Regions from separate parts of the Pseudonocardia ailaonensis genome, predicted to be linked through region 1. Evidence: riboswitches for the same ligand, from Rfam matches in the RefSeq annotation. Region 1 holds a riboswitch; each other region holds the start of a gene.
What was found. A riboswitch is a leader RNA that binds a small molecule or an ion and turns the genes downstream of it on or off. The one in region 1 is predicted to bind S-adenosylmethionine.
Positions count from the first base shown of each region.

Region 2: another riboswitch for S-adenosylmethionine. It lies ahead of ABD324_RS37290 (putative leader peptide); the one in region 1 lies ahead of ABD324_RS06930 (aminotransferase class V-fold PLP-dependent enzyme).
Region 3: another riboswitch for S-adenosylmethionine. It lies ahead of ABD324_RS14265 (LLM class flavin-dependent oxidoreductase); the one in region 1 lies ahead of ABD324_RS06930 (aminotransferase class V-fold PLP-dependent enzyme).
Region 4: another riboswitch for S-adenosylmethionine. It lies ahead of ABD324_RS17725 (FAD-dependent oxidoreductase); the one in region 1 lies ahead of ABD324_RS06930 (aminotransferase class V-fold PLP-dependent enzyme).

Region 1 covers NZ_BAAAQK010000004.1:98,590-105,704, reverse strand. The annotation lists gene ABD324_RS06945 (hypothetical protein) at 1-100, opposite strand, end outside; gene ABD324_RS06940 (hypothetical protein) at 126-1,943, opposite strand; gene ABD324_RS06935 (hypothetical protein) at 1,943-2,272, opposite strand; gene ABD324_RS37145 (putative leader peptide) at 2,562-2,648, opposite strand; SAM riboswitch class IV at 3,126-3,239, shown strand; gene ABD324_RS06930 (aminotransferase class V-fold PLP-dependent enzyme) at 3,286-4,755, shown strand; gene ABD324_RS06925 (MFS transporter) at 4,848-6,221, opposite strand; gene treS (maltose alpha-D-glucosyltransferase) at 6,353-7,115, shown strand, end outside.
Region 2 covers NZ_BAAAQK010000009.1:385,623-392,737, reverse strand. The annotation lists gene ABD324_RS17710 (GNAT family N-acetyltransferase) at 1-199, opposite strand, end outside; gene ABD324_RS17705 (transporter substrate-binding domain-containing protein) at 265-1,287, opposite strand; gene ABD324_RS17700 (amino acid ABC transporter ATP-binding protein) at 1,332-2,177, opposite strand; gene ABD324_RS17695 (amino acid ABC transporter permease) at 2,174-3,172, opposite strand; gene ABD324_RS37290 (putative leader peptide) at 3,301-3,393, opposite strand; SAM riboswitch class IV at 3,438-3,559, opposite strand; gene ABD324_RS17690 (TIGR03564 family F420-dependent LLM class oxidoreductase) at 3,740-4,681, opposite strand; gene ABD324_RS17685 (NtaA/DmoA family FMN-dependent monooxygenase) at 4,688-6,070, opposite strand; gene ABD324_RS17680 (LLM class flavin-dependent oxidoreductase) at 6,084-7,115, opposite strand, start outside.
Region 3 covers NZ_BAAAQK010000006.1:74,067-81,181, reverse strand. The annotation lists gene ABD324_RS14290 (LLM class flavin-dependent oxidoreductase) at 1-722, opposite strand, end outside; gene ABD324_RS14285 (LLM class flavin-dependent oxidoreductase) at 719-1,873, opposite strand; gene ABD324_RS14280 (cyclase family protein) at 1,876-2,526, opposite strand; gene ABD324_RS14275 (dihydrodipicolinate synthase family protein) at 2,523-3,443, opposite strand; gene ABD324_RS14270 (GntR family transcriptional regulator) at 3,854-4,504, shown strand; SAM riboswitch class I at 4,666-4,758, shown strand; gene ABD324_RS14265 (LLM class flavin-dependent oxidoreductase) at 4,877-6,073, shown strand; gene ABD324_RS14260 (NtaA/DmoA family FMN-dependent monooxygenase) at 6,070-7,115, shown strand, end outside.
Region 4 covers NZ_BAAAQK010000009.1:394,539-401,653, reverse strand. The annotation lists gene ABD324_RS17755 (LLM class flavin-dependent oxidoreductase) at 1-818, shown strand, start outside; gene ABD324_RS17750 (LLM class flavin-dependent oxidoreductase) at 829-1,722, shown strand; gene ABD324_RS17745 (LLM class flavin-dependent oxidoreductase) at 1,722-2,960, shown strand; gene ABD324_RS17740 (rhodanese-like domain-containing protein) at 2,972-3,331, shown strand; gene ABD324_RS17735 (acyl-CoA dehydrogenase family protein) at 3,328-4,515, shown strand; partial or broken gene ABD324_RS17730 (beta-class carbonic anhydrase) at 4,619-5,073, opposite strand; SAM riboswitch class I at 5,384-5,472, shown strand; gene ABD324_RS17725 (FAD-dependent oxidoreductase) at 5,483-6,613, shown strand; SAM riboswitch class I at 6,832-6,922, shown strand.

The DNA of each region.
Region 1 (7,115 bases):
GGGTGAGCGGCTCCGCCGCGGCGGACCCGCCGCTCGCCAGGACGGCGAGCGGCAGGGCCACGGCGAGCGGGGCGGCCGCCCGGCCGCGGCGCGCGAGCACGCGCCACGACCGGGAGGCCTGATTCCTACTTGACGTCGGCATCGTTCGCGACGAACAGCATCGAGTGGGGCTTCGCGTTGCCGAAGGCGCCGTGCGGCCAGCGCTCCCGGTTGAACGAGATGCACGTGTCGCCCGTGTTCTCGTCCTTGAAGTCCTCGTCGAGGTGCAGCGGTCCGTCGCCGGCGATGTCCACCAGGCAGACCCGGTGGTCACCGTCGGTGCCGGTGCGGGCCACGAAGTAGTTCGCGGTCGCGAGGCGCTGGGGCTGGTCGGTCTGGTGGTAGAAGCCGTCGTCGCCCAGGGCGAGGGTGTCCAGGGCGCCCCAGTGCGGGCCGCCCGCGGCCTTGCCGGGGTTGATGACCTGGTCGCCCTTGAGGGTCGGGCAGTCGGCCTCGGCGCCGCCGGCGGCGATCTCGTCGGTGGTGTCGATCGAGCACTGCGCGTCGGCACCGGACTCGACGAGCTTGGAGATGTCGAGCGCGATCACACCGCCGTTCGTGCCCGGGTCGTCCTTGCCGAGCGCGCCCGGCTTGCGGCCGATGATGGCGTGGTAGAGCGTCGTGTCGTCCGGGCTGGTCTGCAGCCAGCCACCGTTGGACGACGGGCCGCCGTTGTCGCCGGCCTTCGGGTCGAGCTCCTTGACCGCGGCGGAGAGGTCGTAGATCTCGCGCCACGTCGGCTCCGGAACCGTGATGTCCGGGGTGTAGAACAGCGCGCCACCCTGCATGGTCTGGGCGAACGCACCCTTGTGACCGGGCAGGTTGGTCACCGTGGTCTCCATCGCCGCACGGTTCTCGTTGTGCAGCGGGTCCTGACCGTTCGAGCGCGGCCCGGTCGGCAGGTACGACACCGACTTGACCTTCGGGTGGTTCAGGTCCGAGATGTCCCAGGTGCGCACGGTGGGCCGGCGCAGGTAGGGCGACGGCGCCTTGACCGGGTCGAGGATGATCGTCCGCGGCTCGGCGTAGTCACTGGTGACCATGGTGTTCAGGTCCTCGCGGACCTGGATGCCGTGCGGGTTCGCGCAGCTGGGCTGGCCGAGCGCCGGCATGTTGAGGCACTGGGTCGGGTCCTCGGGCGTGGTCGTCGCGGCCGGGGCCTCGACCAGCTTCCTGCCGTCCGGCCCGAACCGCACGACCTCGCCCGGCGTGCCCGCGAACCCGTTGCCGGTGCGGACCTCGCCGTTGGAGTAGGTGCAGGGACCGGGGACGACCGGGCCGCCCATGTAGGTCCCGTACGCCGTGCCGTCCTTCAGCACCCAGTACGCGTCCGGCACCGACCCGCAGAGGGTCTGGCTGGGGAGGCTGATGCCGGAGAGCTTGAGCTCCGGCAGCGCGGCCACGTCGAACACGTAGGTGGCCGCCGAGTAGAGGCCGCCCGCGTAGATCTTGTCGCCCTTGCGCCACGAGTACTGCATGTGGTGCGGCTCGTTCTCCACCAGCGGGCCGACGGTCGCGGTGTTGACGACCTTGCCGTAGCTGGGCGAGCCCTTGGTGACGTCGACGACGGCCATGAAGTCCGGCCCCGGCAGGGCGTTGCGCACCTTGTCGGTCGGGTTCTGCAGCGACCCCGGCAGGTTCTTCACGTCCGGCACGACGGTGTCGGCGGCGTTCTCGTCGCCCGCCCAGACCACCATGTACTCGGGACGGGTACCCGCCTGGTGGGAGCCCTTGGCCGCGTCGTCGATGTTGTTCTCGACCCAGTAGTCCTTACCGTCGGCCCCCTTCACGGTGGAGCGGACGGTCTGGACGTCGGCGTACGCGTCCCCGCCCGGGATCGTGGTCACCCCGGCGACGATGCCGAGGGCCAGCAGCCCGAGGAGGATCTTCTTCGGGGCGCGCATCAGGTCGGCAGGATCTTCGTCGCGCCGACGACGGACTGCACGAGCCCGGTGACGGGCACGCCGGCCGGCGCGACGTCACGGCCCTGGTTCAGCAGGTCGCCCTGGCCGAACGCGGTCTGCGATCCCTCCACGTACGGCGCGGTGGGCGCCGGCGCGGGCTCGGGCTCGTTGTGCGCGGTGAGCAGCGGCGCGGTGTCCGGGACCAGGTCCGGGGTGGCGGCGTACGCCGCTCCCGGGAGGACGGCGAACGCGGCGCCGGTCAGGGTCGCGATCCCGGCGAGCCGGGTGAGGGTGGCCGACCGGGGTGGTCGGTGACGGTGTCGGGGCACGGTGTTTCTCCGGTTTCTTCTTCAGTGGGGAGCCGAACGGCCGCGGCGGTCGCACGGTCCGGGCCCGTCATCCGATGTGGACGAACGGGGGCGGGCCGGGCGCGGGCCGGGGCCGTGGCGCACGCCCGACGGGCCGTTCCCGGGTACGGGGCGGCCCGGCGGCACGAGGGGTGCGGCACCCGCGTCCGGACCCGGACGACCGCGAGCGGCGGCCGGGCGAGGAGGGCGCGGGGACGGAGGTGCGCCGGAGCGAGGATCGGGGAGACGGGCCCGGGGACGGGCCCGGGTCTCAGCTCACCGTCGCGCTACACAGCGCACTCGCCACGCGGCGCAGGTCGACATGACGTCGACTCGCGAAGGTGTCGGTGAGGCGCATGGCCGAAACCCTGTCATCCGGACGGAGCAGTCATTGCCACCGGGGTCGGGCAAAGGGCGATCCCACGCCGTTCCGGAACCGTTTCGAGGGGCATTTCGTGGCCCAGGTCACGCGATTTCGGCGCCATTTCGCGCCCCCGATCCCCCACTCGCCGACCTGTCACACCCACCCTTTATTCACCCGATCGTGGGAGTAAATCCGGGAACCGATCACGTGGCACGGCGCCCGACGGGCGCGACGCCCCGGCCGTCACCCACACGCGTCGAGCCGGAATCCACCGCTCCTCCACCGACCGTGATCGTCGCGACGGGCCGACAGGGAAAGGCGCGGTAATGGCGGCGCAATGGCCGCCCACCACCATCCGGCCCGGACATTCCGCACCACTCTGGAACGGTCGTCCGGCAAATGTCCGGGCATTGTCCTGGGGTCGGGATCACACTTGACCGGCCGCGCGGGATTCGCTTACCGTCGGTGCCAGGTCAAGAGCGCCAGCGTCAAGCCCCGGCTCGCTGGCCGGCAACCCTCCTCCGCGGCGGGGTGCTCCGGGTGACGACCAGGCCGTCGCGGCACCGCGATCGGCAAGCGCGGACTCCTGTGCGTCAGCACCGGGTCCTGTAGTGATCCGGGAGGATCCGTCATGTCCGATGCGCCCACCACGCTCGCCTGTCCCGCCACCTTCCCCGCCCCGGCGGGCCGCGGTCCGGCGCCGCGCGGGTCGGCCACCGGCCCGTCCAGCACCCCGGCCACCGGCAGCTCGGTCACCGGCTCCCCGGCCACCGCCACGTCGGCCGCCCTCCCGGAGCTCGTCGGCACCGGCCTGCCGGTCCCGCTGGTCGACGGCCGGACCGTGCCCTACGCGAACCTCGACCTCGCCGCCAGCGCCCCGGCGCTGAAGGCCGTCGCGGACCACGTCGCCGCGCTGCTCCCCTACTACTCCAGCGTGCACCGCGGGGCGGGCTACGCCTCCCAGGTCTGCACCGCGGCGGTCGAGGGCGCCCGCGACGTCGTCGCCCGGTTCGTGCGGGCCCGCGAGGACGACGTCGTCGTGTTCACCCGCAACACCACGGACGCCCTGAACCTGCTGGCCGGCGCGGTCCCCGGCGCCACCCTGTGCCTCGACGTCGAGCACCACGCCACGCTGCTCGCCTGGCGGGGCACCGACCACCGCGTGCTGCGCGCCCCGGACACCCTCGCCGAGACCCTCGAGCTGCTGCGCGAGGAGCTCGCCGCCCGGCCCACGGCCCTGCTGGCGATCACCGGCGCCTCGAACGTGACCGGCGAGATCCCGCCGATCGCCGAGATCTGCGCGATCGCCCACGCCGCCGGCACCCGCGTGGTGCTCGACGCCGCGCAGCTCGCCCCGCACCGCCGGGTCGACGTCGCCGCCTGGGGCGTGGACTACCTGGTGCTCTCCGGCCACAAGCTCTACGCGCCCTACGGCACCGGCGTGCTGGTCGGCCGCCGGGACTGGCTCGACGTCGCCACCCCGTACCTCGCCGGCGGCGGCGCGGTGACCCACGTCGGTGTCGAGGGCGGGCACGCCGAGGTCAGCTGGGCGCCCGCGCCGCACCGGCACGAGGCCGGCACCCCGAACGTCCTCGGCGCCGCGGCGCTCGCCGCCGCGTGCAAGGCCCTGGACCCGGTGATCGACGAGATCGCCCCGGCCCACGAGCGCGCGCTGCTCGCCCGGCTGGTCGACGGCCTCAGCGGCATCGCCGGGGTCCGCCCGCTGCGGATCTGGGCGGACGCGCCGGATCGCGTCGGCGTCGCGAGCTTCACCGTGCGGGACGTCCCGGCCGGCCTGGTCGCCGCCGCGCTGTCCGCCGAGCACGGCATCGGCGTGCGGGACGGCCGCTTCTGCGCCCACCCGCTCCTCGCCCGCCTCACCGGCGAGACGGACGCCGTGCGCGTCAGCCTCGGCCTGAACACCTCCGAGGCGGACGTCGACCGCCTGGTCGCGGCCGTCCGCGAGATCGCGACGACGGGCCCGGCCTGGGACTACGCCCAGGTCACGGGCCGCTGGGCCCCCACCCCGGACCCCCGCGACCTCGACCCGCTGCACCTCGGCACCGCCCCCACCACGGCCACCGAGACCTGCGGCCACTGACCCCGGACCCGCGAGTCGGCCCCGCGGACGGAGTCCGCCATTCGGCAGAGCCGGGAGGCCGAACCACACGCTCACGACGGCAGCGCGGGCCCTCAGGCGTGGCCGGTGATGTGGTCCCCGGCGCTGCGCGGGAGACGGAAGGCCGCGACCGCCGGGACCAGCAGGATCACCGCGAGCAGCACGAAGGCCGTGCGGTAGGGCCCTGACACCCCCGGGGCCACACCGACCGCCTGCCCGAGCCGCACCAGGAGCGCCCCGACGGCCACGCCCAGGCCCGCGCCGAGCTCCTGCAGCGTGGAGAACAGCGTGTTGGCGTGGTTCATACGCGGCTGCTCCACGTCCGCGAAGGCCACGCTGTTGTAGGCGGTGAAGCCGGTCGACCGCACGATGCCGCTGAGCAGCAGCAGCGCGAGCGTGACCACCAGCGGCGTGCCCGCCTCGAGGAAGGCCATGCCCACCAGGCAGGCGGCGCCGATCCCGATGGAGCCGAGCAGCACGGTGCGGATCCCGAGGCGGCGCATGAGCGGCGTCGTCGCCGGCTTGATCCCGACGTTGCCGACGAACACCGCGATCACCACGAGCCCCGCCTGCGCCGCCGACCAGCCGAAACCGACCTGGAAGAGCAGCGGGAGCAGGAACGGGATGCCGGTGATCACCGCCCGGTACACCGAGCCGCTGGCCGCCGTGACCCGGTAGGTGACGATCTTCAGGATCCGCAGGTCGACGAGCGGGCGCGGGCTGCGCAGCAGGTGCCGCACCGCCAGCCCGAGCCCGCCGACGGCGACGACCAGCGCCACCGCCGTCACGGTCCCGAACCCGTTCCCGAGTCCCTCCAGCGCCACGATCAGCGCCGCCACGCCCACCGCGCTCAGCACGAACCCGGTCCGGTCGAGCGGCCCGACGGTGTCCTCGCGCAGGTCCGGGACGATCCGCAGCGCAACGACCAGCGCAGCCACCGCCAGCGGCACGTTGATCACGAAGATCCACCGCCACGACGCGTACTCCGCCAGCACCCCGCCCACCACCGGCGCGACGACCGGGGCCATCAGTGCCGGCCACGTCAGGTAGGCGATGGCGCGCACCAGGTCGGACTTCGCCGTCGTCCGCAGCACGACGAGCCGCCCGACCGGCACCATCATCGCCCCGCCGGCCCCCTGCAGCACCCGGGTCAGGGTCAGCACCGGCAGGCTCGGGGCCAGCGCGCACCCGGCCGAGGCCAGCCCGAACAGCACCAGCGCGAGCACGAAGACCCGCTTGGCGCCGAAGCGGTCCGCCAGCCAGCCGGTGATCGGGATCAGCACGGCGAGGGTCAGCACGTAGGCGGTGATGGCGATGTTGACGTCGACGGGGGCGACCCCGAAGTCCGCCGCGATGTGCGGGGCGGCGGGCGCGATGACGGTGCCGTCGAGGATCTCCATGAAGAGGGCGCCCGCCACGAGCAGCGCCAGACTCCGGTGCACAGCCACCGCCCGACGGTAGGCCACGCAGGCCACCGATCCGAAGCGCGATCCCGCCGCACCGCCCGCGCGTCGCGGTCGTTTCACGGATGCGCCGGGTGGTACACCCTCCCCGGGCATCCACCGGGCACGGAGAGTCAGTGAGCAGCGAACCGAGCACAGAGTCTGAGCAGCAGCCGAAAGAGCCGAGCGAGATCACCTACGCGGAGCACCTCCATCCGGCGCGCCCGCGCACGCTGCGCCATCGCGCGCGGGCCAAGTCGCCGGTCGTCCGGCGCTCCGTGGCGAAGGACGGCGCGGCCACCGGGGAGAACCCGGCCTACGTGTCGTGGCTGCTCAGCCAGTCCATGCTCGCGGACGCGAACGAGATCGCCCGGCAGTTCTCCGGCCAGGGCTCCATGTGGCAGAACCCGTTCGCCGATCCGGGCCCGCGCCAGGCGGTCGAGACGGCGTCCGTGTGGTTCACCGCGTACCCGATCTCCTTCATCACCCGCCCCGGCGAGTCCTTCCTCGCGGCGTTCGGCGACGAGGAGCTGTGGAACGTCTTCGCCGCGGTGGGGATCGAGGCCGTCCACACCGGACCGGTGAAGCGCGCGGGCGGCATCTCGGGCTGGCAGTTCACCAGCTCCGTCGACGGCCACTTCGACCGCATGTCCACCGAGATCGATCCCGCCTTCGGCACCGAGGCCGAGTTCCGGGCCATGTGCGGCATGGCCACCTGGTCCGGCGGCACGATCATCGACGACATCGTGCCCGGCCACACGGGCAAGGGCGCGGACTTCCGGCTCGCCGAGATGAAGCACGCCGACTACCCGGGCATCTACCACATGGTGGAGATCGAGGAGGAGGACTGGAACCTCCTGCCCGACGTGCCGGCGGGCAAGGACTCGGTGAACCTCGACG
Region 2 (7,115 bases), on a different contig from region 1:
CGGAGAGCGCGACCTCCGCACCGGGGCCGAAGAACTCGGCCAGATCGCGCCAGGTGCCGTCGTCCGGGGCGTCGGGCAGGCTGACGAACGGCGACATGTCCCGCGGGTAGCGCAGCACCTGCCCGTGCCGCTCGGCGAAGTGCGCGTGCGGCCCGAGGAGGGCGGCGCGGGCGGGGTTGTCCAAGACGTCCTCGGACATGGTCCTCATTCCTGGTGTGCCGGCACCGGGCGCCGAGACCGTCCCGGCGCCCGATGCCGTGTGGATCAGCTGTTGGTGATGGGCAGGCCGGGCGGGTTGACCTCGGCCTTGGCCACCGACTCGTTGCCCAGGCCCCAGGCGTCGATCCAGGCCTTGTACTGGCCGTTCTGGATCAGGTAGTTGATCGCCTCGGCCACCGGCTCCGCGAGGCCGCTGTCCTTCTTGGTGGTGGCGGCGATCAGGCCCTGCAGGCTCGCGCCGGCGCCGGAGAAGGTGCCCGCGTTGCGCAGCGGGCTCGGGGTCTTCGCGGTCTGGGCGACCTGGTAGGCGACCGCCGGGTTCGGGGTGAAGTAGGCGTCGATCTTCCCCGAGCTGACGGCGAGGTTCGCGCTGGCGTTGTCCGCGTAAGTCTTGACGTCGAGGACCTGCCCCTCGGCCTTCAGCTTGTTCTGCCACTCCAGGAGGATCTTCTCCTGGTTGGTGCCCGAGCCGACGGCGATCGTCTTGCCGGCGAGGACGTGGTAGTCGCCGGTGAAGTTCCAGGTGCTGGTGCCGAGCGCCTCGAAGCCGAGGTTGTCCTCGCGGTAGCTCGCGAAGTCGTACTTGAGCTTGCGCTGCTCGGTCACCGTGATGTTCGAGAAGCCGATGTCGTTCTTGGAGCTGTCCAGCCCGACGAAGAGGTTCTCCCACGTCGAGTTGTTGAACTTCGGCTGCAGCCCGAGCACCCCGGCGACGAGGCGGGCCAGGTCCGGCTCGGATCCGGTGAGCGTCTGCTGGTCGGTGCCGACATAGCCGATCGGCGGGGAACCGGCGGGCAGCAGGCCCAGTCCCACGGTCAGGGATCCGGAGTCCCGGACCGCCTGGGGCAGCTTGGCCCGGATCGAGTCGACGACCGGCACCGTGATGGGGGTCTCCTTGGCGATGCCGTTCGACACCGCCCCGACGGTGATGGTGGCCGGTCCGCCGTCGCCGCTGCCGCCCGCGGCGGTGGACGCGCCGCCACCGCAGGCCGCGAGCAGCGCGCCCGAGGTGAGGAGGGCGATGCCGGCGGCGGCGGCCCTGGCGATCCGGTAGCGGGATCTGGACATGGTTCTCTCCTGGTGGGATGGGTGGTGCGAGAAGCTCGGGGTCCTCAGAGGACCTTGCTGAGGAAGTCCTTGGTGCGGGGGTGGGTCGGGTGGTCGAGGACCTCCGCGGGGGTGCCCTGTTCCACGATCCGGCCGGCGTCGAGGAACACGACGAGGTCGGCGACCTCGCGGGCGAACCCGATCTCGTGGGTGACGACGACGAGCGTCGTCCCGGTGCTGGCGAGGTCCTTGATGACGGACAGCACCTCGCCGACGAGCTCGGGGTCCAGTGCGGAGGTGGGCTCGTCGAAGAGGATCACGCCGGGTTCGAGCGCGAGGGCCCGCGCGATGGCGACCCGCTGCTGCTGGCCTCCGGAGAGCTGGCGAGGATAGGCGTCCGCCTTGTCCTCGAGGCCCACGCTGGCCAGCAGCTCGAGACCGCGTTCCCGTGCCGCGGCGCGGGAGAGCCGGCCGGCCGCGACGGGCCCGACGGCGACGTTGTCCAGCACGGTGAGGTGCGGGAACAGGTTGAAGTTCTGGAAGACGAAGCCGATCCGGGTGCGCTGGGCGAGGATCGCCTTCTCGCTGAGCTCCTTGAGCCGGTCGCCCTGGTGCCGCACGCCGATCGGCTCGCCGGCCACGCTGACGTAGCCGTGGTCGAGCGTCTCGAGGTGGTTGATCGCGCGCAGCAGCGTCGACTTCCCCGAGCCGGACGGGCCGAGGATCACCGCCACCTGGCCGGGAGCGATGGTGAGGTCGATGCCGGCGAGCACATGGTTCGCGCCGTAGGACTTGTGCGCCCCGTGGATCTGCACGGCTGCGGGTTTGGCGCTGTCCCCGCCCACGGCGGTCACCCCGGTTCCCTGTTCGGTTTCCTGCTCGGCGGCCTCGCGGTCGGTCCCCAGGCTCATCGGAACGCTCCTTCCCGGAAGCGCGCCGGGAGATCCCGGACGGCGCCGCGCAGCTTCTGCAGGGGTGTCGGCGGCAGGGTGCGCAGGGCGCCGCGCGAGTAGTGCCGCTCGACGTAGAACTGCACAACCGAGACGATGCTGGTGAGGATGACGTACCAGACCGTCGCCACGAGCAGCAGCGGCACGATGTCCCCGGAATAGGTGCTGCCGAGGTTCTGCGCCGTGCCAAAGAGATCCAGCAGGGAGACGTAGAAGACCAGCGACGTGCTCTTGATCAGCCCGATGACCAGGTTGACGTAGGAGGGCACGATGGCGCGCAGTGCCTGCGGGAAGACGATCCGCCGGAACTGGTACCCCCGCGGGATCCCGAGCGCCGACGCGGCCTCGTGCTGCCCCTGGTCGACCGACAGGATCCCGGACCGGACGACCTCCGCGGAGTACGCCGACTCGTTGAGGGTCAGCCCGACGATCGCGATCACCATGTCCGTTCCGAGCGTGGTCACCCCGAAGGTGAGGAATGCCGGTCCGAACGGGATGCCGAGGCTCAGCGACTTGTACAGCGCGGAGAAGTTGTAGAGGAACAGCAGCACCACGATCAGCGGGACCGAGCGGAACAGCCAGATGTACGCCCAGCTCACCGCCTGCAGCACCGGGTTGCGCGACAGCCGCATCAGGGCGAGGACGATCCCGCCGAGCAGGCCGAGCACGGCGCTCCAGGCGGCCACTTCGAGCGTGACCAGCAGCCCCTGCAGGATGACCGGCCGGAAGAACCAGTACTGGAACCGGTCCCACTGGTAGAAGGGGTTCGTGACCAGCCCGTGCACGACCTGGGCGAGCACCACCAGCACGACGACGGTGATGATCCATCTGCCGGGCCGGCGCAGCGGGATCACGCGTTGTGCGGCACCGGGCCCGGGGCCCGCCGCAGGCGCGGCGGAGGTGGGCGGCTGGGGGCCCTGCTGCGTGGTCGTCGGCGTTCTCCCTGTGGGGGACACGGTGCGGCTCCAGCGGTGGGTTCGGGCACACGGAACGACCCCGGATCGGGGGACGATCGAGGGCGGACCGGGCCGATCGGCGGGGAAGGACGACGAGGGCCGGGAAAGGTGTTCTCGGTGGGCGCGGCTCAGAGCCGACAGAGGGCGCTGTTGACGCGCTGCAGGTCGATGTGCCGACGGCTCGATGCGAGGGGACGGCCGTACCGGCGCCAGTCCACCATCGATCGAGCCGTGTGCATCGCCTGTCACCGTTCCGCCCCGAAGGGCCTCGCGCCTTACCGGTTCCGCGACGGGCGCAGCTCCGGTCGGGTCGTCACCTGGGGCACCCCACCGCGGCGCGAGGGTTGCCGGTCAGCAAGCCAGGGCTTGTCGCTGACACTCATGACCTGTCGCGACGGACGCTACGTCGCACGATCGTGAAATGTCAACGAAATGTGACCGGCAGGGAATGCGGCAGCCGGTGTCCGGACAATTGGGTGCGATTCCCGGAAATGCGCCTCGTATTCGTGTGCGTGCGTGGGGGCCTGGGCGGGTGAGAAATTCCCCACCGCCGATCGGCGGCGCCGATCAGCCCCCCGTGGTGAGCGAGCCCGCCAGCTCCCAGGTCCGGCGCCGGTCCTCGGGACCGTGGAGGTCGGTCTGGGTCAGCACGATCTCGTCCACCCCGGCGTCGCGGTAGCGGCGCAGCCCCGCCGCCACGGCAGCCGCATCTCCGATCAGGGCGAGATCCGCGGCGCGGGAGGCGCCCTCCTCGGCGACGACCTTCGCGTAGGAGGGCACGTTGTCGTAGAACCCCATCTGGTCCGCGGCGGCGCCGCGCACGGCGTCGGGATCCTCGGTGACGACGGCGGCGACCAGGGCCACGACCCGCGGCGCCGGCCGGCCCGCGGCCCGGGCGGCGCCGGCGAGCGCCGGGATGATCCGGTTCTCCAACGTCCGGGGCCCGGCGAGGAAGGGGAGGATGCCGTCGGCGAGCTCGCCGCTGGCCCGCAGCGCTTGAGGACCCATGGCCGCGACCAGCACCGGCACCGGCGCGGCGCCGGGCAGCGGGCCACCGCGTTCGGGCGTGACGGCCGTGACCAGCTCACCGCGGAAGTCCGTGCGTCCGGTCGCGACGGCGGGCCCGATCGCGGCGAGGAACTCGCGCAGCCGGGCGACCGGACGTTCGAACGCCACCCCGAACGGCTCCTCGATCAGGAACTTGGCGCCGATCGCGAGGCCGAGGCGGAACCGGCCCTCGGTGGCGGCCTGCGCGGTCACCGCGTTCGCACCGAGCACCAGCGGGTGCCGGCCGAAGACGGGGACGGCGCTGGTGCCCACGGCGAGCCCGGGGACCTCGCGGCCGACCAGGGCCGCGAGGGTCACCGCGTCGTAGTCGAACCGCTGGCCGAACCACGCCGAGCGCAGTCCCGCCGCGGCGGCGTCGCGTGCCTGGTCGACGACGGCGTCGACGTAGTTGGCGGTCCGGGCCGGATCCGTGCTCGCCGCGAGGGCGACTCCGATGTCCATCGTCGTTCAGCCCGTCGCCGCGGGCAGCGCGCCCTGGTCACGGCCCGGGTTGCGGGGCAGGGCGGGCAGGCCGAGGTTGTCCCGCAACGTGGTCCCGGTGTAGTCCTCGCGCAGCGATCCGCGCTCCTGCAGGAGCGGTACGACCTTGTCGACGAACTCGTCGAGGCCCGTCGGGACCAGGTGCGAGCCGATGATCAGGCCGTCGGAGCCGTCGTTCTGCACGAAGGAGTCGATCTGCTCGGCGACCTGTGCCGGGGTGCCGACCAACGGCCCGCGCTCGAACTGGTCCACGACGAGCTCGCGCAGAGTCAGCTTCTTCGCCTCGGCGATCTCGCGCCACGCGGCGACCGTGGCGAACCGGTCCTGGTGCACGAGTGCGCGGCCCTGGATGAACGGCGGGGCGTCCGGGTCCGGGTCGATGTCGGGCAGCGGGCCCTCGGGATCGTAGGCGGAGAGGTCGCGGTTCCAGATCTGCTCGAGCAGGATCAGCGCCGTCTTGCCGTTGACCTGCTGGTTGCGGACCTCGCGGTACAGCTCCTGCGCCTCAGCCTCGGTGTCGCCGAGCACGAAGCTGGCGGACGGGAGGATCTTGATGTCGTCCGGGTGGCGGCCGAACTTCACCGCTCGGGACTTCACGTCCTTATAGAACTCGGCGGCCTCGGGCAGCGACCCGTACGGCGAGAAGATCGCGTCCGAGCGGGACGCGGCGAAGTCGCGGCCCTCCGGGGACACACCGGCCTGCAGGATCACCGGCCGCCCCTGGGGGCTGCGCGGCACGGTGAAGCGGCCGTGGATGTCGAGCTGGTTGCCCTGCACGCGGAACGCTCCCGCGTCCGGCCGGGTCAGGAACCGACCCGTGGCCGGGTCCGCGGCGATGTCCGCGTCGTCCCAGGAGTCCCAGAGCGTGCGGAGGGCGTCGATCACCTCGGCGGCGCGCTCGTAGCGCTCGGAGCGCTGCAGGAACCCACCCCGGCGGAAGTTCCGGCCGGTGAAGGCGTCGAACGAGGTCACGACGTTCCATGCCGCGCGGCCACCGGAGAGGTGGTCGAGGCTCGCGAGCTGGCGGGCCAGCTCGTAGGGCTCGTTGAAGGTGGCGTTGATCGTTCCGGCGAGCCCGAGGTGGGTGGTGACGGCGGCGAGCGAAGCGAGGACGGGCAGGGTGTCCGGCCGCCCGACGATGTCCTGGTCGAACACCTTGCCGGCGCGCTCGCGCAGCGCGAGGCCCTCGGCGAGGAAGAAGAAGTCGAACTTGCCCCGTTCCGCGGTGCGGGCGGTGTGCTCGAAGGACGAGAAGTCGATCTGGCTGCCGGCCTCGGGGTGCCACCAGGCGGTGTGGTGGTTCACCCCGCCGAGGTAGGCGCCGAGGATGACCTGCTTCTTGCGCGTCATGACGGGTGCCCTCTCAGACGGCCGCGTAGCGGTTCGGGACGGTGGTGGGCAGGCCCAGGCGTTCGCGCAGGGTGGCGCCCGCGGACTCCCGGTGGAGGCCGCGCCTCGTGAGCTCGGGGACGAGGTCGTCGACGATCGCGGTGAGGTCGTCCGTCGCGACGGCCGGGCGCAGCCGCACCCCGTGGTAGCCCAGCTCGGCCCAGGACCCGATCAGGTCGGCGGCCTCGGCGGCGGAGCCCGCGAACACCGTGGTGTCCGATGTGTACGCCTCGCCCGCGACCCCCTCCAGCCGGCTGCGCCGCTCCTGCCCGGTCTCGCCGCCCGCGTCGAGGAAGACGACGAGATCGGCGTAGACCTGAAGCGGCTCACCGGTTCTGCCCACGTCGGACGACGCCTGCGCGATGTCGGTGAGGATCTCCGCGGCGGTCCCGGCGAACCCGGGGGTGACGAACACGAGATCGGCGCCCCGCGCCGCCAGCAGGTACGGCTCGCGCCGGTGTGCCAGCGCGGTCACGAGGGGCTGGCCCTGGGGTGGCCGCGGCACGATCGACGGGCCGCGGACGCTGAAGAAGCGGCCCTCGAAGTCGACGGTGTGCACCTTGTCGCGGTCGATGAACCGCCTGGTCTCGACGTCGCGGATCTCGGCGTCGTCCTCCCAGCTGTCCCAGAGCCGCCGGACGACGTCGACCACGTCCGCGGCCTCGTCGAACAGGTCGGCGAAGGCGGCGGGCAGGCCGTCGGTGAGGTCCGCGGCGGCGACCGGCGCGATCTGCCGGCGCCCGAAGTGTTCGGCCTCCAGGGCCCGGCCGGACACCTTGACCTGCCAGCCGGCCCGGCCGAGCGAGGTGTGGTCCAGGGTCGCGACCGCCTTCGACACGTGGAAGGGCTCGGTGTGGGTCACCGTCACCGTCGGGACCAGGCCGATGCGGTGGGTCAGCGGGGCGAGCAGCGAGGCGACGAGGAGCGCGTCGAGCCGGCCGCGGACCTCGTCGAGCCGCTCGTCGGCGTGGAACGGGTCGTGGGACTGCAGGGCCAGGCTGTCCTC
Region 3 (7,115 bases), on a different contig from region 1:
TCGACCGCCCCGGCCAGGGTGTTCTGCGCGGTGAACACGACGTCGGCGTACTGCGCGGCGAGCTCGCGCCCGCCCTCCGAGGCCCCGGCCTGGAAGATCACCGGCCTGCCCTGCGGGGAGCGCGGCAGAGTCGAGGGGCCGCGGACGGCGAAGTGCGGGCCGACGTGGTCGAGGGCGTGCACCCGGGAGGGATCGACGTAGACGTTGCCCGCCTTGTCGCCCACGGTCGCGCCGGGCTCCCAGCTCTCCCACAGCCCGATCACGACGTCGAGGAACTCGGCGGCGCGGGCGTAGCGCTCGTCGTGGGCGGGCAGCGGCAGGCCACCGAAGTTGCCGGCGACGGCGGGCACGAAGGTGGTGACGGCGTTCCAGCCCGCCCGGCCGCGGCTCATCGCGTCCAGGCTCGCGAAGCGCCGCGCCAGGTTGTAGGGCTCGTTGAACGTGGTCGACGAGGTGCCGACCAGCCCGATCCGCTCGGTGTGCGCGGCCATCACGGACAGCACGACGGCCGGGTCCAGGGCGCCGAGGTTGGGGCGGGCGAACCGCTCCTCGCTGACGTCGAGGGTGTCGGCCAGGAAGATCGCGTGCAGGCCGCCGCGCTCGGCGGTCGTGGCGATCTGCACGTAGTAGGCGGGATCCGTCTGGTCGAACGGGTCGCCGTCTCGGTAGCGCCAGGCGCCGTGGTGCATGCCCAGGCCCATCACCGTGGCGGTCAGAATCATGATCGGAGTCCGCGGGCCTTCAGCAGGGGGACCACGGCCTCGGTGAAGTAGGCGAGCTCCGGCTCGTAGTCGTAGAAGCCCAGCTGCACCCCGTCGAACCCGGCGGCGTGCAGCCGGTCCAGGCTCTCGGCGACCTTCTCCGGGCCGCCGACGATCTGCAGGTGCCCACCGAGGGCCCGGTCCGCGAGCACGTGCTGCGGCCAGGCCTTGGAGTCCCCGGTGGTGTGTCGGGCGTGGTAGGTGACCAGGGACTCGTGGTCGGCGTGGGCCACGATCTCGTCCCGGTAGGCCTCCGCCTCGGCATCGGTGTCCCGGCAGATGACGAGTGGGAAGATGATGACCTTGACCTCGCGGCCCTGCGCCCGCGCGGCCGCCTTGATCTGGGCGACGTGCGCGGGCATCGCGTCGATCGCCCCGTCGAACGCGGCGCCGGCCGGGCTGGCCGTGAACACGATGTCCACGTGCTTGCCGGCGAAGTCGTAGCCGGCCTGGGAACCGCTGGCGGCCACCAGGATCGGGCGGCCGTACTGCGGGCGCGGGGAGACGAACGCGTCCGTCAGCTTGTAGAACTCGCCCTCGTAGGTGAGGTTCTCCCGGCCCGCCCAGAGGTCCTCCATGATGGACGTGAACTCGTCCGCCATGTCGTAGCGCCGGTCGTGGTCGATGCGGTCCATGCCGAACATCGGGGGCTCGCCGGTGGCGTAGCCCGTCACGATGTTGAGGCCGTAGCGCCCGCCCGCGATGTGGTCCGCCGTCGCGGCGAAGCGGGCCAGGTGCAGCGGGTGCCAGTTGCCGTAGAGCACATGCACGGTGGAGATCGACAGGATCGAGGTGGTCGTGGTCGACAGCGCGACCGTGGAGATGAAGGGGTCCAGGAAGTTCTCGCGGTAGTGCTGCTCGCCGCCGAAGCCGCCCTGCCCGATCCATTGCTGCAGGCCGAACACGAACTCGAAGCCCGCGTTCTCGGCGAGCTGGGTGAGGTGGCGGTTGTACTCGAAGTCCCAGCGGGTGCCGCGCGGCAGCGTGGACTGGGAGAACGCGCCGGTCTGCAGGGGCAGGAAAAGGCCCAGCATCAGGGGCTGCCGGGCCGCCCGCGACAGCGGCGACTCCGGGTCGTCGAGGGGCGAGGTTCCACGGTCGAGCGAGCGCATGTCTAGATCTCCGCCAGGATGCGGGCCGGGCCGGCGTCTCCGCCGCGGATGGCGAGGGGGAAGGCGAGCAGGCGCACCCGGCGGCCGGCCAGCCCGTCGAGGTGGGTCAGGTTCTCGGCGATCAGCACGTCGTTGCCGAGCAGCGTGCGGTGCACCGGGAAGTCGAATCCCTGCGGGCGGCGGTGCACGGGCAGGTCGGGCGTGATCATGTCGACGCCCACGAACGGGATCCCGCGCTCCACGCACCACTCGGCGAGCGCGGGGGAGAGGCTCGGGTGGTCGCCGTACTCGGGCGAGGTGAACTTCGTGCTCCACCCCGTCGCGACCAGGAGGAACTCGCCGCGCTCGGGCTCGGGCCCGCCGGCGAGCACGTCCTCGACGGTGATCTCCTCGCCGGGCTTGCGGTCCACCCGCGACACCACGGCGGTGCCGTGGAAGCGCTCGACCGGCAGCTCGTCGATCGGGGTGCCGCCCTCCACGATGTGCGAGGGGGCGTCGACGTGGGTGCCCACGTGCAGCGCCAGCGTGATCGACGAGATGTTCATCGGCGCCCCGTCCGCGATCGCGGCGATCTGGTGGCGCTCCACCTCGGGGAGGATCGGGATCTTCGGCATCCCGGCCCAGAGCGGGTGGGACAGGTCGACGAGCGTCACTTGGCCGCCTCCGCGTAGTAGTCCAGCAGCTCCCACTTGGCGAGGAACTCGCGCATCTCGGCGAGTTGTTCCTCCGACAGCCCGGACCAGGGATGGACGGGCGGGCCGAGCTCCAGGCCCATCAGGCCGGCGGCGGCCTTGACCGCGGGCAGGAAACCGAGGTTCGTCCAGCGGCTGGGGAACTCGGCGAAGAACAGCGCCAGGCGGGCGGCCTCGGCGGGGTCACCGGCCTCGAACGCCTCGACCAGGCGAGCGGCCAGCGGCAGGCCCGAGGTGGGCAGCATGGCGCCGGAGCCGCCGAGGGCGAGCGTGGAGAACAGCAGCTCCATGTTCGTGTAGACGTGCGCGTGGCCCTGGATCCGGTTGACCAGGCCGAGCAGCTTCGCCTCGTCGCGAGAGGTCTCCTTGATCGCGGCGACGTTGGGGTGGCTGCAGATCCGGGCCATCGTGTCGACCGAGAGGTCCACGCCGAGGCGCGGATTGTTGTAGAGCAGCACCGGGATCGGGCTCGCGTCCGCCAGGGTGGCGAACCAGCGGTAGGCCTCCTCCGCCGTCGGCGCGGCACCCCACGGCTTCGGGCTCGCCACCGCCGCGGCCACCGTCGCGCCGCGCTTCGCGATCTCGCCGGCGAGCGCGATCGACTCCCGGATCGACGCGCTGGAGACCCCGGAGATCACCGGCACCCCGGCGGGGAGCTCCTCGCGGGCCGCGTCGACCAGCCCGAGCCGGGCCGCGCGCGTCAGGACCTGGAACTCCTGGCTCTCCACCGCGCCGACGGTCACGGCGACGGGCTTCTCGCGGCCGAGCGCCTGCAGCTGGGCGGCGAAGCGGCCCTTGTCCACGCGCACGGTGTCCCGCACGAACGGGGTCAGCGCGGCCACGACCAGGCCGCGGCGCAGCACGACGTCGGACGTCATGGGAGAACCTCTCGAGAGCGGAATCGACAGCACCGCGCCGGGCGCGGCACGGGTGCGGACCGGCCGCCCGGGCACGGGCGGCCGGGGTCCGGCTGACCGGGATCGGCGCGGGATCAGCCGCGCGGGCAGGGGCGACAGCTGCGGCAGCCCCGGTCCCCGCGCGTGTCACGGGGGTGGGACAGCACGTCGCGCTGGGCGCTCGGCACGTCTGACCTCCCCGGGGGCGCGAGTTCGGAACCGGACACGGCGACAGTAAGCCGGGCCCGGAACGAGCGCAAGCGTGTGTCGCCATGTGTCTCCACGTGTGAACACTGAATGACGCGGATGGCCGAATGTGCGGACACGTGTCGTACAGTGACGGCCACGCAACGGTCCGGAGGAACGCGGTGGCAGCAGGCTCGACAGGCCAGGTGGCAGGGCAGGCGGGCGCTGGTGAGGCGCAGTACCTGGTGCTGCGGGACGAGATCGTCGGCGGCGCCCTCCCGTCCGGGACGACGCTGCTGGAGACGGCGCTGGCCGCGCGGCTCGGCGTCGGCCGGGCCCCGGTGCGCGAGGCGATCCTGCGGCTGGAGTGCGACGGGCTGGTGGTCCGGGGGAGCCGCGGCCCGCAGGTCCGCACCCTGACCGCCACCGAGGTCGTCGAGATCTACCAGGCCCGCATCGCCCTGGAGGCCGAGGCGGCCGCCTCCGCCGCCGCCCACCGCTCCGCGCTCGACCTCGCCCGGCTGCGGCACGTCCACGAGGAGGCCCGGCAGGCGACCGACCCGGACCAGATCCGGATGCTGCACGGGCGCTGGCACTCGGTGCTGCGCCAGGCCTGCCACAACCCGACGATCACCGGGATCCTCGAGCGCCTGGCCCTGCAGCTCGCGCTCTACGACAGCGTCGACATGTCCCGCAACCCGAACCTCGACTCGTCCGACGACGAGCACACGGCGGTCCTCGACGCGATCACCGCCGGGGACCAGGACACCGCTCGCTCGCTGCTGCGCACCCACCTCGAGCGGACCCGGGACGTCCGCATCGCCGCGTTGGTGCGCGAGGAGACCACCGCCGGCTGAATGTCCGGTCGATCGCCCGCGGACGGGACGGGGTTCCCGAGGACCGGGATCCTGTCCGGACACCTTGTGCCGCAAGGCGAGCGGTGTGGGTCACAGCGTCACCCGAGGGATTGACGCGGCCCGGTCACGCGTACGTACAGTGGCAGGGGCCCTCACGGGCCACACCATCCAGAGCGGCTGAGAGACCTGGCTCGACGACGCCGCAGCAACCCCCCGTCCTCGGGTGCGGGTGCTAAAGCCGGGAGCGATGGAGGACGGATGTTTCTCGGGGTGCGGCGCCGTCACGTGGACCTCCTGCGCACGGCCAGCGCGGCCTGTCGGGGCTGACGCGCCCGACTCCCGTCCGCCCTCCCGCAGGAGAGGTCTGCCCTCATGGCACCGTTCCATCTCGCCGTCGCCCTCGACGGCGCCGGCTGGCATCCCGCCGCCTGGCGCGAACCGGGCGCCCGCCCGGAGTCGCTGTTCACCGCCCGCTACTGGGCGGCGCTCGCCCGGGCCGCCGAGCGGGGCCGCCTCGACCTGCTCACCATCGAGGACGGCCTGGGCCTGCAGTCCGGTGACCACCTCGCCGAGGGCGCCCGCCGCACCGACCTGGTGCAGGGCCGGCTCGACGCGTCGCTGGTCGCGGCGTTCCTCGCGCCCCTGACGCAGCACGTCGGTCTCGTCCCGACCGTCACCACCACCCACACCGAGCCCTTCCACATCGCCTCGGCGATCTCGACGCTCGACCACGACAGCCGCGGCCGCGCGGGATGGCGCGTGCAGACCTCGGCCCGGGCGGACGAGGCGGCGCACTTCGGCCGCCGGACCCTGCCGGAGATCCGCCGCGAGAGCCTGAACACCCCCGAGACGGCCGCCGCGGTGCAGGAGCTGTTCGACGAGGCCGCGGACGCCGTGGAGGTCGTCCGCCGGCTCTGGGACAGCTGGGAGGACGGCGCGGAGATCCGGGACGCCGCCACCCACCGCTTCCTGGACCGCGACAAGGTCCACGCGATCGACTTCGAGGGCCCGCACTTCGCGGTGAAGGGGCCGGGCATCGTGCCGCGCCCGCCGCAGGGCCAGCCGCTGGTCGTCGCGCTCGCGCACGCCCGCACCGCCTACGAGCTGGCCGCCCGCGCCGCGGACGTCGTGTTCGTGACGCCGCGGGGGTCCTCGGACATCGCCGCGGTCCTCGGCGAGATCCGCGCCGCCCAGCACGCGGTCGCGCGGACGGGCCCGCCGCTGACGGTGCTCGCGGACCTGGTGGTCGTCCTCGACCGGGACGCGGACGCCGCGCACGAGCGGCTCCGCCGCCTCGACGCGATCACGCCGCTGCGCTCGGACGCCGCGGTGCTCGCGGGTACCCCGACCGCGCTCGCCGACCTGCTGGAGTCCTGGGCGGACGAGGGGCTCGACGGGTTCCGGCTGCGGCCCGCGGTGCTACCAGCCGACCTCGACGCGATCGTCGACGACCTGGTGCCGGAGCTCGCGCGGCGCGGGCTGTTCCGCACGGAGTACGAGGCGGGGACGTTGCGGGAGCGGTTCGGGCTGGGGCGCCCGGCGTCGCGGTACGCGGGGGTGGCGGCGTGAAGCGGCAGGTCATCCTCGGGGCCTACTTCCCGGGCGTCAACCACGACACCGTGTGGAGCGACCCGGCCTCGGGCAGCCACATCGACTTCAGCTCCTTCGAGCACTGGGCCCGTACCGCCGAGCGCGGCACCCTCGACCTGCTGTTCCTCGCGGAAGGACTGCGGCTGCGGACCCGCGGCGGGCAGGTGTTCGACCAGGACGTCGTCGGCCGGCCGGACACGTTCACCGTGCTGGCGTCGCTGGCGGCGGTCACCGACCACATCGGGCTCGCGGGCACGATCAACGCGACCTTCAACGAGCCCTACGAGCTCGCCCGCAAGTTCGCGACCCTGGACATCCTCTCCGGCGGCCGGGCCGCCTGGAACGTCGTGACGAGCTCGGACGCGGACACCGGGGAGAACTTCCGGCGCGGCGGGTTCCTGGACAGGTCGCAGCGCTACGAGCGTGCCGGGGAGACCCTGGACGCGGTCCGGGCGCTCTGGGACTCGTGGGGATCGGACGCGGTGGTGGCCGATCCGGCCTCCGGCCGCTTCCTGCGCGACGAGCGGGTGGGGGAGTTCTCCTTCCGCGGCAGGCAGTTCGACATCGCCGGCCGGTTCACCACACCGCGGAGCCCGCAGGGGCACCCGGTCGTGCTGCAGGCCGGGGAGTCACCGGCGGGGCGGGACTTCGCCGCCTCCCGCTCGGACGCGATCTTCTCCCGCTACCAGAAGTTCGACGAGGCGAAGGCCTTCTACACCGACGTCAAGGCGCGGGTGGCGAAGTTCGGCCGCGATCCCGACCAGGTCAAGATCCTGCCGTCGGCCGCGGTCCTGCTGGGGGACACCGAGGCCGAGGCGCGCGACCGGCACCGGGACGTGCGCAGCCGGCAGGTGGACCCGTTCACCGCGATCGTGCTGGCCGAGATGGTGTGGAACCGGGACCTCTCGCAGCTCGACCCGGACGGCCCCGTCCCGGAGCTCGAGCCCACGCCCGGGGCGCCGGCGTGGATCCGCGGGCGGGCCCCGCTGAGCCAGGACCCGCAGGCCACGGCCGAGGCCTG
Region 4 (7,115 bases), on a different contig from region 1:
GCAACTTCGGCTCCGATGCCCACCCCGAGCACGCCGACCGCTACGCCAACGCGGCCCGCTTCCTCGACCACCTCCAGCGCACCTGGGCCGGCGGCCGCCGGTCGCCCCAGGGCGAGCCGGTGATCGTGCAGGCGGGCGCCTCGGACCGCGGCCGGGACCTGGCGGGCCGCTACGCCGAGGCGGTCTACACCGGATCATCCACGGTGGACGACGGCGTCGCCTTCCGGACCGACGTCCTGGGCCGGGCCGAGCGGGCCGGGCGCCCGGCGGGCAGCGTGAAGATCCTGCCCGGGCTGATCCCGTACGTCGGGCGGACCGAGCGCGAGGCCCGCGACCTGGAGGCCGAGCTCGAGGCCCTGGCCGTGCGCGGCGTCGATCCCGTGGTGCGCCTGGGCGAGCTGCTCGGGCTCGATCTCGCGCCCTACGATCCCGACGGCCCGGTCCCGCTCGACGCCGTGCCCACGGTGGCCGAGTACCGCGGCGCGGTCAGCCGCTTCGTCCGGCTCCGCACGATCGTCGAGCGCGAGCGGCCCACGATCCGGGCACTGGCCGAGCGCGCCGAACGCAGTATGAACAACGTCCACTGGACGGTCGCCGGCACCGGCACGCAGATTGCCGACCAGCTCGAACACTGGTGGCGGGCGGGCGCTGCGGACGGGTTCAACCTCCTGGTCCCACTGCACCCGGCCGGCCTCACGGCCTTCACCGAACAGGTCGTGCCCGAGCTGCGGCGCCGCGGCCTGGTCCGCGACCGCTACACCACCTCGACCCTGCGCGGGCATCTCGGACTCCGGGTCCCGCAGCCGGTCCCGGCCTGAGGAGAGATCCATGTACCTCGAAGTCGTCCCCGTCGGGACGGAGACCCTCCCCGACCTCGTCGCCTACGCCCGCGTCGCCGAGGACGCCGGCCTCGACGCAGTCGGTTTCCCGCTCGGCGGGGCCCTCGAGCCGACCACGGTGCTGTCCGCGCTCGCCGTCACCACGAGCCGGGTCGGGCTGGTCGCGGACGTCAGCCCGGCCTATGCGGCGCCCTACAACGTGGCCCGCTACCTCGCCGCGCTCGACCACCTCTCGCGCGGCCGGGCCGGGTGGCGGCTCGTCGCCACCGACCCCGCGGCACTCGCGGACCTGCACGGGGTGGAGCCGCCCGCGGCCGAGCGCCGGGCGCGGCGCGCCGCGGAGTACGCCGAGCTGCTCCCGCGCCTGTGGGACAGCTGGGACGACGATGCGATCCCGGCCGACAAGGAGCGCGGAGTCTACGTGGACGAGGCGAAGATCCGGGAGACCCGCTGGGAGGGAACGGAGTTCCGTGTCCACGGCCCGCTCAGCACCCCGCGGTCTCCTCAGGGCCATCCCGTCCTGTCCGTCGAGGTCGCCGACGCCCCTTCGCGGGCGCTCGCGGCGGAGCACGCGGAGATCGTGACGATCGGGGCCGACCTGAGCCGTGCTGCGGACATCCTCGCGGGGCTCGGTGGGCGCGCGTCGCTCGCGCTCCTCGCGCTGCCCACGGGCATCCGCCCGACAGCCGCGCTGGCCGTCGAGGCCGAGCGGGCGGGGTTCGGCGGGTTCCGCCTCGAGCTCGACCGGCCCGCGTTTGACCGGCTCGTCGGAGAGACCCTGCCGGTCCTCGGCGACCGCTCCGTTCCCGCCGGGCGCACGTTCCGGGAGCGGCTGGGCCTGCCCCGGCCCGCCGACCGATCGCACGAGGGGGTCGCCGCGTGATGCACCTCAACCTCAACCTGCGCGAGGTGGGCTTCCACCGCGCCGGGTGGCGGCACCCGTCGTCCACACCAGACCGGATCCTCGACGCGGACTACTTCGCCGACATCGCGCAGACCGCGGAGCGCGGGCTGTTCGACGCGGTCTTCCTCGCCGACAGCCCGGTGGTGTTCGGCAACCGGGAACCGCTCGTCCAGTCCCTCGAGCCGCTCACCCAGCTCAGCGCGCTCGCCGCCCGGACCTCGCACATCGGGCTGATCGGGACGGTGACCACCACCTACCACGAGCCCTACGAGGTCGCGGAGCGCTTCGCCTCGCTGGACCAGCTCTCCGGCGGCCGGGCCGGGATCAACGTCGTGACCTCCGCCGGAGACGCCATCGCCCGCAACTTCGGCCACGACTCCCACCCGCAGCCCGAGCAGCGCTACGAACGGGCCTCGGAGTTCGTCGACACCCTCTACGCCCTGTGGGCGGGGGACCGGTTCACCAACAGTCGCTTCTCGGTGGACGCCCCGTCGCCCTGGCACCCGTCCCCGCAGGGCCGGCCCGTGATCGTGCAGGCCGGTGCCTCGCCGTCCGGGCGACACATGGCCGCCACCCACGCCGAAGCCGTCTACACTGGCTCGTCGACGATCCCGAACGGCATCGAGTTCCTCCGCGACGTCAAGGCCCGGGCGGTCGCGCTCGGCCGCTCGCCGGACTCGATCAAGATCCTCCCCGGGATCGTCCCCTACATCGGCGCCACCGAGGCCGAGGGCAAGGCCCTCGAAGCCGAGCTCGAGGAGCTCGCCCGCCGCGAGCAGGACCCGATTGCCCGGCTCGGCGTCGAGCTCGGGGCGGACCTCTCCGGGTTCGACCCGGACCGCCCGCTGCCGTTCGACGAGCTGCCCGAGCGCAAGGCCGGCACCAGCCGGACCATCCGGCTCCGCACCTGGACCGAGCAGGAGAACCTCTCCCTGCGCCAGCTCGCCGAGGTCCTCGTCCGCAGCCTCGGTGTCATCCACTGGACCGTCGCCGGCACCGGCGAGCAGATCGCCGACGAGCTGGAGGCCTGGTACCGCGCCGGTGCCGCCGACGGCTTCAACGTCCTCGTGCCGCTGCACCCCCGCGGCGTCCGCGACTTCGTCGACCAGGTCGTCCCGGTGCTCCAGCGCCGCGGCCTGTTCCGCACCGAGTACGAGGGCGCCACCCTGCGCGACCACCTCGGACTCGCGAACCCCGCCCTCGCCCGCACCGCCTGAAGGAGACCACCATGGCCCTCGACGCCCGCGCCACCCTGCTCAGCCCCGCCGAAGCCGCCGCCCTCGTCGACCGTGGCGAGGCCTACTTGATCGACATCCGCGGGGACGCCTCCCGCGACGAGCACGGGTCCGTCCCGGACGCCACCGTCGTCGACCGCACGAAGCTCGACCGCACTTTCGGCCACGAATCCGCCGAACGGCTGCCCGTCACCAGCGACCCGGAGATGCGGGTGATCGTCTTCTGCACCTCCGAGCGCGGCTCGGGCCCGATCGCCGAACGCATCGCCCGCCTCGGGTACCCGAACGTCTCCCACATCGACGGCGGGTTCACCGCTTGGAAGTCCGCCGCGCTCCCGACGGACCGGCGATGACCCTCGCGCGCACCCGGACCTTGGCAGACCTGAAGGCTGTCGCGCCGGCGGTGCTGGCCAGGATCGCTCAGGGGGCCGCGGAGCGCGAGGCCACCCGGACCATGCCCCACGCCCAGGTCCGGGAGTTCGCCGCCGCGGGCCTCGGGACCTGGCGGGTACCGGCCGCGGACGGCGGCCCGGACGCCGGCATGGTCGACGTGATCCGGTTCCTGATCGACCTGGCCGAGGCCGATCCCAATGTGACGCAGGGGGTCCGCTCACACCTCGCCTTCGTCGAGCGGCTCCGGCGGCTGCCCGACCCCGAGCTGCGGGACCGGTGGTTCCCTAGGGTGCTCGCCGGCGACCTCGTCGGTGCCGCGGGCGGCGAGCTCGGGGCCCCGCAGGGTGTGATGCGCAGCCGGATCTTCCGGCGCGACGGCATCTGGCGGGTCACCGGCGACAAGTTCTACTCGACCGGGACCCTGTTCTCGGAATGGGTGGCGGTCACAGCGCTCGACGAGAACGGCGAGCACGTCTCCGCCGTCGTCCCGACCGACCGTCCGGGCGTCGAGCTGGTCGACGACTGGGACGGGATCGGGCAACGGCTGACCGCGAGCGGATCGACGCTGTTCCGGGACGTAGAGATCCTCCCCGACGAGTTCCTGCCCTCGCACAAGACCGAGGGCACGAGACCACCGATCTCCCCGTTCTTCCAGCTGTTCCTCGCCTCGGTCCAGGTCGGCATCGCCCGCAACGCAGTCGCGGACGCCGTCGGCTACGCGCAGCGCAAGGCCCGGCCCATCAAGCACTCCGGGGTCGCGTCGTCGCTGGAGGATCCGTACGTGCGGCATGCGGTGGGGGACATGGCCGCCCGCACCTACGGCGCCGAAGCCGCGGTCCTCCGCGCGGCCGAGGCGATCGCCGCCACGGACGGCGTACCTGGCCACGAGGACCAGGACCTGGTCCGCACGGCGAGTCTGGAGGTGTCCCAGGCCCACCTGGTGGCCACCGAGGCCGCGCTCGCAGTGTCGCAGGCCTTGTTCGAAGTGGGCGGCGCCTCCACCGCCCAGCGCGTCCACAACCTCGACCGCCACTGGCGCAACTCCCGCACCGTCGCCAACCACAACCCGCGAGCCCACAAGGCCGCTGTGGTCGGAGCCTGGCTACTCTCGGGTGAAGAGCCCCCCACGACGGGGTTCTTCTGACCGACGTTCGATGACGAGCACGGTCATGCGGTCCGCGGACTCCGGTGCTGTCCGGTGCGCGGATGGCGGAGCGCCGGGCCGGTGAGACCCGGCGCCCACCGTGTCAGACGACCTCGTTGAGCTTCCCGGTGGCGACGTCGAAGACGAAGCCTCGCACCGAGTCCTTGTTCGGGACGAAGGGGTTGGCCTTGATCCGGGCGATGGACTGGCGGACGTCCTCGTCGAGGTCCGGGAAGGCCTCGGCCGACCACTGGGGCTTGATGCCGGTGTCGTCCTGATGGACTTCTTGAAGCCGTCGTCGGTGAAGGTGAGCATCCCGCAGTCCGTGTGGTGGATCAGGATGATCTCTTGCGTCCCGAGCAGGCGCTGGCTGATGGCGAGCGAGCGGATCTCGTCGTCCGTGACCACGCCGCCGGCGTTGCGGATGACGTGGGCTTCGGACGGGAAGGTCAGGGGCGAGTTGACACTCACGCTGCGCGTCGGTCTTGCGGCGTTCGGTCGCTGCGCGCCGGTCCCTCGATGAAGCTCGTGCCGATGACGAGGGCCCGCGGTCGCCATGATCGTCAGGGAGCGCCGTGACGTCGGTCGTGAATTCCGCGCCGGGTCCTCACGCTGGGCTGGATGGACCGGGCGATCACAGCGGACCGGTTGGGCCGCAACGGGGTTGGGGAGCACAGCGTCCGCGCGGACCTCATGGACGTAGTGTGTGAGCTCGCGAGAAAGCGTATTCGCGACGTGGCGCCGATTCTGGCCGCGCTCACTGCGACCGGCGCGGCCGCAGTGATGGTTGGCCGCCGTCGATGGTGGTCCCTGGTACTTGTCCGTTCATGCTCTTGACACGTGATCGGGCGCCGGGTTGAGTTCGGAGCGTCCATCCAGAGCGGCCGAGAGTCCCGGCTCGTCGACGCCGCAGCAACCCGCACAGGCGCAGGGTGCTTCCGCCGGGTTCGATGGGAGCGCCGCCTCGATGTCCCTGATCCCCACGCCGCGCACCCCTGTGCCCGCGCTGCCACCCGCGGTCGAGATCGTCGTGGTCGGCGGTGGGGTGATGGGAGCGGCCACCGCCTGGCAGCTGGCCCGGCGCGGGCACGAGGTGCTTCTCCTGGAGCAGTTCGGGCCGGGTCACGATCGCGGTGCCTCGCACGGTACGTCGCGCATCTACCGGCTGACCTATTCGGACCCCCGCTATGTCCGGCTGGCGGCGGAGGCCCTGGAGCTGTGGCGGGAGCTGGAACACGAGACCGGCGCCGGGTTGCTCACGTTCACCGGCGGTGTCGACCACGGGGATCCGGACTCCACTGGGCCGCTGGCGGCGAGCCTGGCCGCGCACGGCATCGCCTACGAGTGGCTGGACCCGCAGGAGGCGGCTGAGCGCTGGCCGGGGCGGGTGTTCGAGGGTCGGGTGCTCCACCAGCCGGACCGCTCCGGCAGGGTGCACGCCGACCAGGCCGTCGCGGCGTTCGGCGCCGCTGCGGTCGGGTGGGGCGCGGTGGTCCGCCACCGCGTCGCCGTCGAGGCCTTGGAGATCGGTGGGGACGACCGGGTCGACGTCCGGACCACCGCGGGGACGGTGCGGGCGCGCCGGGTCGTCGTGACCGCCGGCGCGTGGTCGGCCGGGCTCACGGCGGGGTTGATCCCGTTGCCTGCGTTGCGGGTGACGCAGGAGCGGCCGGTGCACGTCGTCCGCCGTCCGGGAGTTCCGTCGGGACCGACCTTCATCCATCACGTCACGGACGGCTGGCCGAGTTCGGTGTACGGGCTGGCGGCGCCGGACGGGCGGGTGAAGCTCGGTTTCCACGGTGTCGGAAGGCTCCGGGACCCGGATGCGGCCCCGCCTCCTGCCGACGCTCGCACCGCCCGGCTCCTGCTCGACTACATCGACCGCTATCTGCCCGGGCTCGACGGGTCCACCGCGGAGACGGTGGAGTGCACGTACACCTCGACCCCGGACGCGGAGTTCGCCCTCGTTGCGCAAGGGCCGCTGACCGTCGGGGCGGGGTTCTCCGGTCACGGCTTCAAGTTCGCCCCCGCGATCGGCCGGGTCCTGGCCGACATGGCCACCGACGCCACCGCGGTTTCCCCCGTGGGACCCCGGTGACTCGGCTCCTCATGCTCTGCTGCGAACCTCGGCCCACCGTCCCGGCCTGATCGCGCTCAGGGCTCGCCCGTGATGCCGAGCTCATGGGCGAGCGCACGCTCGGCCCAGTTCTCCGCACCTACGGACCTTGTCCGGACGTTTCCGCTGGTCGGGACATCGGTGAGCGGACACCCGGTGCGCTTGACACCGGATCGGGCGGCGAGGTTCAGTGGAGGGGGAATCCATCCAGAGCGGCCGAGAGTCCCGGCTCGAGGACGCCGCAGCAACCCGCAGATCACTGCCGGGTGCTCCTGCCGGGGACGATGGGAGAAGGCCGTGCGTGTCCCGTGCTCCACTGAGGGTCTCGTGTCCCGCACGCGGCGTCGGCACGTGGACTTCTGCCGCACCGGCGCCGCGCTCTGTCGGTGACGTCGTCCGAGACCGCGAGCACCTGACTCCGCGGTCTCACCGCCGTCCTGTTCCTGCGTGTCGTCGGAGTGCCGCCGTGCCTGTCCCGCCCTTC